Diaphorobacter ruginosibacter: one gene and its partner. The protein of the gene in region 1 interacts with the protein of each later gene in a pairwise test. Links are inferred from orthologs where the notes say so. Each region holds a gene or a part of one and is shown on either strand. Other genes may lie near its edges.

Evidence for each region.
Region 2: the proteins of H9K76_RS04485 (region 1) and groL interact in binary tests that used the Escherichia coli proteins (3 or more experiments, as listed by UniProt). The link is inferred for Diaphorobacter ruginosibacter from one-to-one orthologs.

Annotation. Positions count from the first base shown.
Region 1 is NZ_CP060714.1:986,884-992,513, forward strand. The notes cover bases 2,616-5,561. They hold H9K76_RS04485 (ABC transporter ATP-binding protein), read left to right. Parts: upstream 2,616-3,640; coding sequence 3,641-4,483; downstream 4,484-5,561. Other genes in these bases: speE (polyamine aminopropyltransferase), read right to left, coding at 2,616-2,858; speD (adenosylmethionine decarboxylase), read right to left, coding at 2,860-3,273; mlaE (lipid asymmetry maintenance ABC transporter permease subunit MlaE), read left to right, coding at 4,480-5,262; mlaD (outer membrane lipid asymmetry maintenance protein MlaD), read left to right, coding at 5,346-5,561. In the rest of the region: H9K76_RS04460 (amino acid ABC transporter substrate-binding protein), read left to right, coding at 1-230; H9K76_RS04465 (amino acid ABC transporter permease), read left to right, coding at 397-1,050; H9K76_RS04470 (amino acid ABC transporter ATP-binding protein), read left to right, coding at 1,031-1,822; more of speE, read right to left, coding at 1,881-2,615; more of mlaD, read left to right, coding at 5,562-5,630. UniProt on the Escherichia coli protein: Part of the ABC transporter complex MlaFEDB, which is involved in a phospholipid transport pathway that maintains lipid asymmetry in the outer membrane by retrograde trafficking of phospholipids from the outer membrane to the inner membrane.
Region 2 is NZ_CP060714.1:792,954-798,451, reverse strand. Bases 2,108-5,021 are described here. They hold groL (chaperonin GroEL), read left to right. Parts: upstream 2,108-2,698; coding sequence 2,699-4,345; downstream 4,346-5,021. Other genes in these bases: H9K76_RS03625 (transporter substrate-binding domain-containing protein), read right to left, coding at 4,605-5,021; H9K76_RS03635 (co-chaperone GroES), read left to right, coding at 2,300-2,590. Also shown: H9K76_RS03645 (AAA family ATPase), read right to left, coding at 1-756; exonuclease subunit SbcD, read right to left, coding at 753-2,042; more of H9K76_RS03625, read right to left, coding at 5,022-5,498.

The sequences.
Region 1 (5,630 bases):
TCGAGGCTGTGGTGGTCGACGAAGTGGTGGGCCGCTACTATGTGGCCAAGAAGCCCGACGAGTACCGCGTGCTCGACGAGAACTTCGGCACCGAAGACTACGGTGTCGGCGTGCGCAAGGACGACACCGCCCTGCTCGAGAAGCTGAACAAGGCCATGGCCGACATGAAGGCCGACGGCACTTCCGCCAAGATCGCCACGCAGTGGTTCGGCAAGGACATCATCAAGTAAGCAACAAGTCCGGCGGCCCTTCATGAGGGGGCGCCGGGTTTTCTTCGTGACACCGCGGTGCTGGCTTCCCTTGCGCTGCGGTGTTCTCGCGTAAAGCGATGCGCGCCTTGCATCGCAGGCGCCGACGGCATGGGCCGCGCGCTTCCGGAGCTCTCAAGCTTTCCGTATGGACTACGTTCTCTCCCTTCTCGGACCACTTGCCCAGGGTGCCACCGTCACCCTGAAGTTGTTCGCGATCACGCTGCTGCTGGCCGTTCCGCTGGGACTGGTGCTGGCGCTGGCACGCGTCTCTCATTTCAAGCCGCTGTCCACGCTGGTCAACGGCTACATCTGGCTGATGCGCGGCACGCCGCTCATGCTGCAGATGCTGTTCATCTATTTCGCGCTGCCGTTCGTGCCCGTGATCGGCGTGCGCCTGCCTGATTTTCCTGCCGCCGTGGTGGCCTTCGCGCTGAACTACGCGGCCTATTTCGCGGAAATCTTCCGTGCGGGCATTCTCTCGGTCGACCGCGGCCAGTATGAAGCGGCCAAGGTGCTGGGCATGAGCTACCCGCAGACCATGCGCCGCATCGTGCTGCCGCAGATGGTGCGCAGCATCCTGCCGCCCATGAGCAACGAAACGATCACGCTGGTGAAGGACACCTCGCTGATCTACGTGCTGGCCCTGAACGACCTGCTGCGCGCGGCGCGCGGTTTCGTGCAGCGCGACTTCACGACCACGCCCTTCATCGTGGCCGCAGCCTTCTATCTGATCATGACGCTGGTGCTCACCTGGGGCTTCCAGCGCCTGGAAAAACGCTATGCCAAATATGACGAATGACGCGACGCAGCAGCCGACGATGATCGATGCGCGCGACATCAGGAAGGCATTCGGCGCAACCCAGGTGCTGCGCGGCGTGTCGCTCAAGCTATCCCAGGGTGAGGTGGTGGCCGTGATCGGGCCCTCGGGCTCGGGCAAGAGCACCTTCCTGCGCTGCCTGAATCACCTGGAGACCATCGACAGCGGCACGATCACCGTCGAGGGGCGGACGCTGGCCTCCACGGACGCCGAGGGCCAATGCAGCTATGCATCCGAAGCCGAGGTGCGCAGCATCTGCCGCAAGATGGGCATGGTGTTCCAGCACTTCAACCTGTTTCCGCACCTGACCGTGCTGGAGAACATCATCGAGGCGCCGATGGTCGTGCAGAAGGTCTCGCGCGACGAGGCCATCGCGCGTGCCGAGAAACTGCTCGCGAAGGTGGGCCTGTCTGCCAAGCGGGACAACTATCCGTCGCGCCTGTCCGGCGGCCAGAAGCAACGCGTGGCGATCGCACGCGCCCTGGCGATGGAGCCCGACATCATGCTGTTCGACGAGCCGACCTCGGCGCTCGATCCGGAGCTGACCGGCGAAGTGCTGCGCACCATGCGCGAGTTGGCCGACGAACGCATGACCATGCTGGTGGTCACGCACGAAATGGGCTTTGCACGCGAGGTCGCGAACACGGTGGTGTTCATGGACCAGGGCGAACTCATCGAGGCGCGGCCCGCGCAGGAGTTCTTCGCCGATCCGCGCCATGAGCGCGCGAAGGCGTTCCTTAACCACATGCTGTGATCTCCGTGCTCCAAACGAAAAACGCAACCCTCGAGGTTGCGTTTTTGCTGGTGCCGTCCTAGCCCGCCCTGATCACCACGGGCGGGAGTTCCGCGGGATCACGCACTTCCTCCAGCGTGTCGCCGCGCCGGATCGGCTGCGCGGGCTGCGCCAGCAGGTCGCGCACGAAGTTCGGCTGGGCCAGCAGCGCCTGGTGCATTGCACCGTTGTAGAGCTGCAGGGAGCCGATTCCGCGCTCCGCGATGCGGCGATCGACCTCCTCGGTACCGAGCAGTGCCGGATCGGTCTGCTCCGATGCCATCGCCATGCACCACAGCGTGCCATACAGAGGCACGTACTGCAGATACGGACGGAACACCGGAAACACTGTGCGCACCGAGGCGGCGATGCGTGCCAGGCTCTTCGGCAGGTGGATGGGTGAGCCGAGGTGCAGGGAGATCACGCCGCCGGGAGCGAGAGCACGGCGACAGCTTTCGTAGAACTCCACGGTGTAGAGATCGGTGGCAGGGCCGAAGGGGTCCGTGAGGTCCAGTACGATCTGATCGAAGCGTTCGCCTTCGCCTGCGCTCGTTTGGCCGAGAAAGCTGCGCGCATCGCCGATGCGTATCTCGAGGCGTGGATCATCGAACGCACCGTGGTGGATGTCGGCCAGCCATTTGCGCGACACCGCGATCACCTGCTCGTCGAGTTCGGCCAGCACCACACGCTCGATCTGCGGCAGCTTGAGCAGCTCCTCGGCCGCGCCGCCATCACCTCCGCCCACCACCAGGGCCCGGCGCACACCGGGATGGGCGATGGCTGGAAGATGCACCATGGGCTCGTGGTAGAAGAATTCGTCGCGCTCCGATGTCATGAAGCAGTCGTCGATGCGCATCACGCGGCCGAACTGTGCGTTCTCGAACACCTCGATGTGTTGCCACTGCGACTGCATGCTGGCCAGCAGGTGGCTGTTCTTCAGGTAGAAACCGAAGTCATGATTGAGCCGCTCGGCCGCATACGACTGGGTTGCGGCCTGCTTGATTTCCGAGGCTGCCATGTCAGGCGCGCTCGACGCTGTGCAGATGCGGGTCATTCGGATTGAATGCGGCCATCAGGTCGTCGAACAGCTTCTGGGCCTTGGGGCGGTTGTTGCTCGTGTAGTTGCAGACGTAGACGTCGAGCGTGACATAGCCCGATTCGGGCCAGGTGTGGATCGACAGGTGCGACTCGGCGAGCACGACGACGCCGGTCACGCCACCGCCTTCGCCAAAACTGTGGAACAGGCTGCCCACGGTAGTGAGCCCGGCGGTGGTCACGAGCTCCTTGCAGAATGATTCCAGATATCCGGCATCCAGCATCAGGCGGCTGTCGCAGAGACAACCGTAGAGATCGCCGATCAGGTGCAGGCCGGTGGCCGAGCGGGAGACGGGCGAGGTCTTGATGGGGATGGCGTTCTGGACGTGGTTCTTCATTGAGCTAAAGCCCTTTCGTTGGGAGGAAGGTGTAGCAAAAAAACGGCAGTCCCGTTTCCGTCAGGAACACAGGGAAGCCGGCGGATCGATGGCGCCGAGCCACGGCTGGAGGCGGCAGGGGCTTGCTGCCTGAGGGACAGGCAGCGTCCATTTCCAGTCCGTGAGCAGGCTGGGCAGGGGCGGGTCGCGCAGGCGCCCGCAGTCTGTGCCCATCGTGGCAGGAAAGGGACCAGTATAGTCAAGCACCATTTGCGAAACAGTCCGTTCAACACTCGGTTTCGCCCGGGAAAAGGGTTTCCCCCTATGATGTGCGGTTGCTCGCGCGTGATTTATCTTGATTTTGCGCAAGCATTTCAACCTCAACAACATGCAACCAGTCGCACCCATCGCCAACGCTCCGCTCGTGGAATTGCGCAATGTCCAGTTCGGATATGGCGATCGCACGATCCTGCGCGACGTATCCCTCAGCATTCCGCGCGGGAAGGTCACGGCGTTGATGGGTGCATCCGGTGGCGGCAAGACCACGGTGCTGCGCCTGATCGGCGGCCAGCAGGTCGCGCAGGGCGGCGAGGTGCTGTTCGACGGCCGCAATGTCGGTGCGATGGACATGCAGGCGTTGTACGCCGCACGCCGGCGCATGGGCATGCTGTTCCAGTTCGGTGCGCTGTTCACCGACATGAGCGTGTTCGAGAACGTGGCCTTTCCGCTGCGCGAGCACACCGATCTCTCGGACGAACTGATCCGCGACATCGTGCTCATGAAGCTCAACGCCGTGGGGCTGCGCGGTGCGCGCGACCTCATGCCCAGCCAGATCTCGGGCGGCATGGCGCGGCGCGTGGCGCTGGCCCGTGCGATCGCCCTCGATCCCGAGCTGATCATGTACGACGAGCCCTTCGCCGGACTCGACCCGATATCTCTGGGCACGGCGGCACAGCTGATCCGCCAGCTCAACGATGCCATGGGCCTGACCACCATCATCGTGTCGCACGACCTGGAGGAGACCTTCAGGCTGGCCGACCATGTCGTCATTCTGGGTGCGGGCACGATCGCGGCCCAGGGCTCGCCCGACGAGGTGCGCAACAGCACCGACCCGCTGGTACATCAATTCGTCAATGCGCTGCCGACCGGCCCCGTGCCGTTCCACCATCCGGGCCCGAGCGTGGCCCAGGATTTCGGCCCGGTCGGCGCCACGCCAGGAGGTTCCGCATGAGTTGGTGGCGTCCCTCCCACATCGGCCTCGCGGTCCGCAGCAAGCTGGCCGACATCGGCGCGGGTGCGCGGCTGTTCTGGCGGCTGCTCACGCTGGGCGGCACTGCGCTCGGCCGTTTCGGGCTGGTGCGCGACCAGGTGCACTTCCTGGGAAATTATTCGCTCTCGATCATCGCCATGTCGGGCCTGTTCGTGGGCTTTGTGCTGGCGCTGCAGGGCTACAACGTGCTGCAGATCTATGGCTCGACGAATGCCCTGGGCCTGGTCGTCACGCTGGGACTGGTGCGCGAACTCGGCCCGGTGGTGACAGCGCTGCTGTTTGCGGGCCGGGCCGGGACTTCGCTCACGGCCGAGATCGGCCTCATGCGTGCGGGCGAGCAGCTGTCCGCGATGGAGATGATGGCCGTCGATCCGGTCAAGCGCATCCTGGTGCCCCGCTTCTGGGGCGGCGTGATCGCCATGCCGCTGCTGGCGGCGGTGTTCAGCGCGGTCGGCGTGATCGGCGGCTGGATCGTCGGCGTCGTCATGCTGGGTGTCGATCCGGGTGCCTTCTGGGGGGCGATGCAAAGCAGTGTCGATGTCTGGAAGGATGTGGGCAATGGCGTCGTCAAGAGCATCGTGTTCGGCGTGGCCGTGACGTTTGTCGCCGTGCTGCAGGGCTATGTGGCCAAGCCGACGCCTGAAGGCGTGTCGCGTGCCACCACGCGCACCGTCGTGATTGCATCGCTGTCCGTGCTGGGGCTGGACTTCCTGCTCACGGCGCTGATGTTCAGCATCTGACGGAGCGGGCGGCAATGGATTCGAATCGAACGGTTGAGAGCGAAGAGACTGGTATCTCGGGATTACGGAGAAAGTAGCAAACCATGCAGCAATCCAAGAATGATGTCTGGGTCGGCCTGTTCGTGCTGTTGGGCGCGGCCGCGCTCGTATTCCTTGCACTGCAGTCCGCCAACCTGCTGAGCCTGAACTGGAAGTCGGGCTACAACGTGACGGCGCGCTTCGACAATATCGGCGGCCTCAAGCCCAAGGCGGCGGTGCGCAGCGCCGGCGTGGTGGTGGGGCGCGTGCAGTCGATCGGCTTCAACGACGAGACGTTCCAGGCCAACGTGCACCTGGAGCTCGACAAGCAATACAAGTTTCCCAAGGAC
Region 2 (5,498 bases), 200 kb from region 1 along the record:
GGCCACTGCCATGCGCCATTGCAGGTGCTCGCGCAGCATGCCGGTCTTGCCCGTGAGTTCCGACTGCTGTGTCTGGATGACTGTCACCTCCTCCTGGATGGCCGTACGCCGCTCTTCACCGAGTAGCTCCATGCCTTCGGCGCGCGAGCGCATGGTGTCCAGCCGGTGCTCTTCGTTGCGTGCGCGCTGGTAAACACGCCGGGATATCTCGCCGTAGATCTCCGTGCCCGTCAGTTCCTCAAGCAGCTCCGCGCGATCATTCGCGTTGGCATTGAGAAACGCGGCAAAGCCGCCTTGCGCGAGCAGCATCGATCGGGTGAAGCGCGGGAAGTCGAGCCGCGTGATCTCCGTGATCTGCTTGAGTTTTTCGCTCACGTGCCGCGTGAGCACCGTGCCGTCGCCCCGGGCCAGCTCGACCTGGGGCGATTGCAGCGCGCCATCCACCCTGTCGCGCGCGCGGCGCTGGCTCCAGGAGGCTCGATAGACCTCGCCGCGCACCTCGAACTCCAGCTCCGCACTGCAGTCGGCCGTATGCCGCGTCATGATGTCGTTGACCGACTTGGACTGCGTGCCCAAACGCGGCGTCTCGTGATAGAGCGCGAGGCAGATGGCGTCCAGCAGGGTCGACTTGCCCGCGCCCGTCGGGCCCGTGATCGCGAACAGGCTGCTTTCCGACAGCGGAGGCGTGGTGAAGTCGATTTCCCAGTCGCCCTTGAGCGAGTTGAGATTGCGAAGTTGGAGACGCCGGATCTTCATGCCGATACCCTGCTTTCTCCGCCTTCCGCGTTCGCATCGTCGCCTGCCTTCACCGCATCGACGACCTGTCCATAGCGCTGCGTGACCGCACCGCGCAGCGCTGCATCCATGTCGGGTTCGTGCTCAAGCCTGCGCGCAAAGACGTCATGCGGATCGAGTTCGTCCAGCGTCGCGCCGCTGTTGTCGAACAGCTGTGCCATGGTCTGCCCGCGCTCTCGGCGAATGCGCAGCACCTCGAGCGGCAGGCCTTCGACCAGCTTCTGGATGCGCGCGGGCAGGTCCGCGAGATAGTCGTCGGTGGTGACGGTGATCTCCAGCCAGACCGTCTGTCCCGCGCCCGCCTGCTGCGCAATGCGCGGCAACGTTTCCGTGATGTAGCCCAGATCACCCCGCACGCTCATCATCGGCTGGAAGATCGGCACGGCCAGCTCGGTGACCGCCTGCAGGCCCGATGCGTCCACGTCCACCAGCAGCACCTGCTTGGACTGTCCCAGCTCATCAAAACTCAGTGTGATCGGCGAGCCGCTGTAGCGGATGTGCTCATGCCCCCCCACTTTCTGGGGCCTGTGGATGTGGCCGAGCGCGAGGTAGTCGACAGGAGGAAATTCCGAGGTAGGAAATGCATCGAGCGTGCCTACATAGATCTCGCGCACCGATTCACTGCTGCTCGCACCCACGGTCGTGAGGTGACCTGTCGCGATGATCGGCAGGCGCTCGCCGGTCTGCTGTTCGATCTCGCCCTGCTTCGCGCAAGCGGCCGCATACACGTTGCGGTAGTACTGGCCTATGGCCTTCTGCATCTGCTGCTGACGGTCCTGGGCGCTCTGGCCAAATTCCGAGGTCACCACGTCCCGCGGACGGATGAAGGGAATCGCGCAGACGATGCAGCCCGGCCTGGGGGCTGCATGGCCCGCATCCGCCGCGCGGCGCGGCAGCACCCGCACATGGGTCTGCGGGTCGGACGCTGAAGGGTAGACATGCGTGGACAGCTGCGCCAGCAAGGCGCTGCTCTCTCGCAGCGTCGCAACGGAGTCATGGTTGCCGCCCAGCAGCAGCAAGGCCGTTCGCGCCTCATGCAGGCGCACCACGAGTTCGCTGTACAGCTCGCGCGCATAGCTGGGCGGCGTGCCTGTGTCGAAGATGTCGCCGGCGATCATCACCGCATCCACCGTGTGCTCCCGCACCTGCACGAGCAACCAGTCTATGAGCGCCGCATGCTCTGCCTGCCGGCTCTTGCCCATGAAGTTCTGGCCGAGGTGCCAGTCGGATGTATGAAGAATTCGCATTGCTCGTGGAATGGGACGGCGTCATGGGCCGTCGGCTGGAGGGGCTGATCCACGTATTTTCCCGGATGGGTATGCCTCCGGATCCACTTTGTGAATCACCTACCCCTTGAAATGCCAAAGAATTGCCTTATTATTAGCACTCGATGCCCTTGAGTGCTAACAAGTTCCATCGGCACAAAGTTGTAACGTGGGTCCGGGACAATCCGGCCCAGCTTCTTCTTCATTCAATCAATCCAGTTGAAACATCAGGAGTAGGTATGAATCTGCGTCCCCTGCACGATCGCGTGATCGTCAAGCGCCTCGAGAACGAAACCAAGACAGCTTCGGGCATCGTGATCCCCGACAGCGCCGCCGAGAAGCCTGACCAGGGCGAAGTCGTGGCCGTGGGCCCCGGCAAGCGTGACGACAAGGGCGCCCTGATCGCCCTGAACGTGAAGGTCGGCGACCGCGTCCTGTTCGGCAAGTATTCCGGCCAGTCCGTGAAGGTGAACGGCGACGAACTCCTCGTGATGAAAGAAGACGACCTGTTCGCGGTCGTCGAAAAGTAAGCCCGCAAGCGGCTTGAAGGCCCGCCCACCCGACCGGTTGCAGCGGGCCGGCTTTTCTTTTCTCTTCATCTGAAAAACCCCATTCAAGAATTTCTTTAGGAGCCAAACATGGCAGCAAAAGACGTAGTTTTCGGCGGCGAAGCACGCGCCCGCATGGTTGAAGGTGTGAACATCCTCGCCAACGCAGTCAAGGTGACCCTGGGCCCGAAGGGCCGCAACGTGGTTCTGGAGCGTTCGTTCGGCGCTCCTACCGTGACCAAGGACGGTGTGTCCGTGGCCAAGGAAATCGAACTCAAGGACAAGCTGCAGAACATGGGCGCCCAGCTCGTGAAGGAAGTGGCCTCCAAGACCAACGACATCGCCGGTGACGGCACCACCACCGCCACCGTGCTGGCCCAGGCCATCGTGCGCGAAGGCTCCAAGTACGTTGCCGCCGGCCTGAACCCCATGGACCTGAAGCGCGGTATCGACAAGGCTGTTGCAGCCCTGGTCGAACAGCTGAAGAACCAGTCCAAGGCCACCACCACTTCCAAGGAAATCGCCCAGGTTGGCTCCATTTCCGCCAACTCCGATGAGTCCGTGGGCAAGATCATTGCCGACGCAATGGACAAGGTCGGCAAGGAAGGCGTGATCACCGTTGAAGACGGCAAGAGCCTGGAAAACGAACTCGACGTCGTCGAAGGCATGCAGTTCGACCGCGGCTACCTGTCGCCCTACTTCATCAACAACCCCGAAAAGCAAGCCGCTATTCTGGACAACCCCTTCGTGCTGCTGTTCGACAAGAAGATCAGCAACATCCGCGACCTGCTGCCCACGCTGGAGCAAGTGGCGAAGGCTGGCCGTCCGCTGCTGATCATCGCTGAAGAAGTCGAAGGCGAAGCCCTGGCGACCCTCGTGGTCAACACCATCCGCGGCATCCTGAAGGTCGTGGCTGTGAAGGCTCCTGGCTTCGGCGACCGCCGCAAGGCCATGCTGGAAGACATCGCCATCCTGACGGGCGGCAAGGTCATCGCTGAAGAAGTCGGCATGTCCCTCGAGAAGGTCACCCTGGCCGACCTGGGCCAGGCCAAGACCATCGAAGTGGGCAAGGAAAACACCATCATCATCGACGGCGCTGGCGCTGGCGCTGACATCGAAGCCCGCGTGAAGCAAATCCGCGTGCAGATCGAAGAAGCGACTTCCGACTACGACCGCGAGAAGCTGCAAGAGCGCGTGGCCAAGCTGGCCGGCGGCGTTGCCGTGATCAAGGTGGGCGCTGCCACCGAAGTCGAAATGAAGGAAAAGAAGGCCCGCGTGGAAGACGCCCTGCACGCTACCCGCGCTGCTGTGGAAGAAGGCATCGTGGCCGGTGGTGGCGTGGCCCTGCTGCGCGCCAAGCAAGCCGTGGGCGCTCTGTCCACAGGCCATGCCGAGCAAGACGCCGGCATCAAGCTGGTGCTCAAGGCCGTGGAAGCTCCGCTGCGTGAAATCGTGGCCAACGCCGGTGGCGAGCCATCGGTGGTCGTGAACGCCGTGCTGAACGGCAACGGCAACTACGGCTTCAACGCTGCCAACGACACCTACGGCGACATGCTGGAAATGGGTATCCTGGACCCAACCAAGGTGACCCGTACTGCACTGCAGAACGCCGCTTCCGTGGCTTCCCTGCTGCTGACGACCGAAGCCATGGTGGCAGAGGCTCCGAAGGATGACGCACCTGCCGGCGGTATGCCCGACATGGGCGGCATGGGTGGCATGGGCGGCATGGGCATGTAATTGCCCCTGTCGTCGGCGGCTGGTGGGTAGAGGCTCCAGCCGTCGATTCCGGAAGTCATTCCAAACAAAAAACCCGCAGGTCTTTGGATCTGCGGGTTTTTTGTTTCTTGCTCATGATGTCATGTGGAACATTGGCGCTTGCTGTGGAGTTGTTTTCCGAGGCCGGGATTGCTCCCGGCCTCCGCCCTCCAACATGGGAAGCAGAAACCTGCAATGAAGCAGCGCCCCATGCATTGCCATGCCAGCCCCGTCGATTCCGTTAGTTGCTTGCGTAAGCCTCGAGCGGCTTGTCGTTAGGCTCCTGCAGCAGTTGCTTGAGCGTGTCGCTCATGGGCAGATTGAGCGGTTTGTTGGTCGGTGGAATCGGCTGCATGAACCACTTGTCGTAGACCTTGGCCACCTCGCCCGACTTCATCATCTCGATCAGGGCTCCGTCGACAGCCTTCTTGAAGGTCGGGTCGTCCTTGCGGAACAGCAGGGCGATGGGCTCGGAGCCCAGCACTTCACCGATGATCTTGTAGCCCTCCGGGTTCTTGCTGCTGGCGATCACGCCGGCGAGCAGGTTGTCGTCGAGCACGAAGGCATCGGCGCGGCCGGACTCGAGCATCAGGAAGCTCTCGTAGTGATCCTTGCCGAGGGCGGTGGGCAGGTTGACGTTGTTGTCCTTGCCATATTTGCGCAGCAGTTGCACCGCCGTCGTTCCGGCCGATGCGGCGATGTTCCGTCCATCCAGTTGCTTGAACGAGGTGATGCCCGAATCGGCTCGCACCGCCATGCGCACCTGGCTCACGTAGGTGGTGACGGCAAACGACACCTGGCGCTGGCGTGCGAGGTTGTTGGTGGTCGGGCCGCAGCCCATGTCCACCGTGCCGTTCTCGACGAGCGGCATCGTGTTCTGGGCCGTGAGCGCCATATATTCGATCTTCGCCTTGGGAGCGACGCGCGCCATCACCTTCTCGCACAGCTCGACGTGGTAGCCCGCATACTTGCGCTCCGCACCAATGGCATAGGCCATGGGGGCCGAGCTCTCGCGCACTCCAAGCACGATCTTGCCGGTGCTCTGGATCTTGTCGAAGGTGCTGCCTTGGGGTTGGGCAGGGGCCTGTGCTTGCGCTTGTACCTGCGCCTGTGCAGCGCCGCCTGCGGCCAGCAT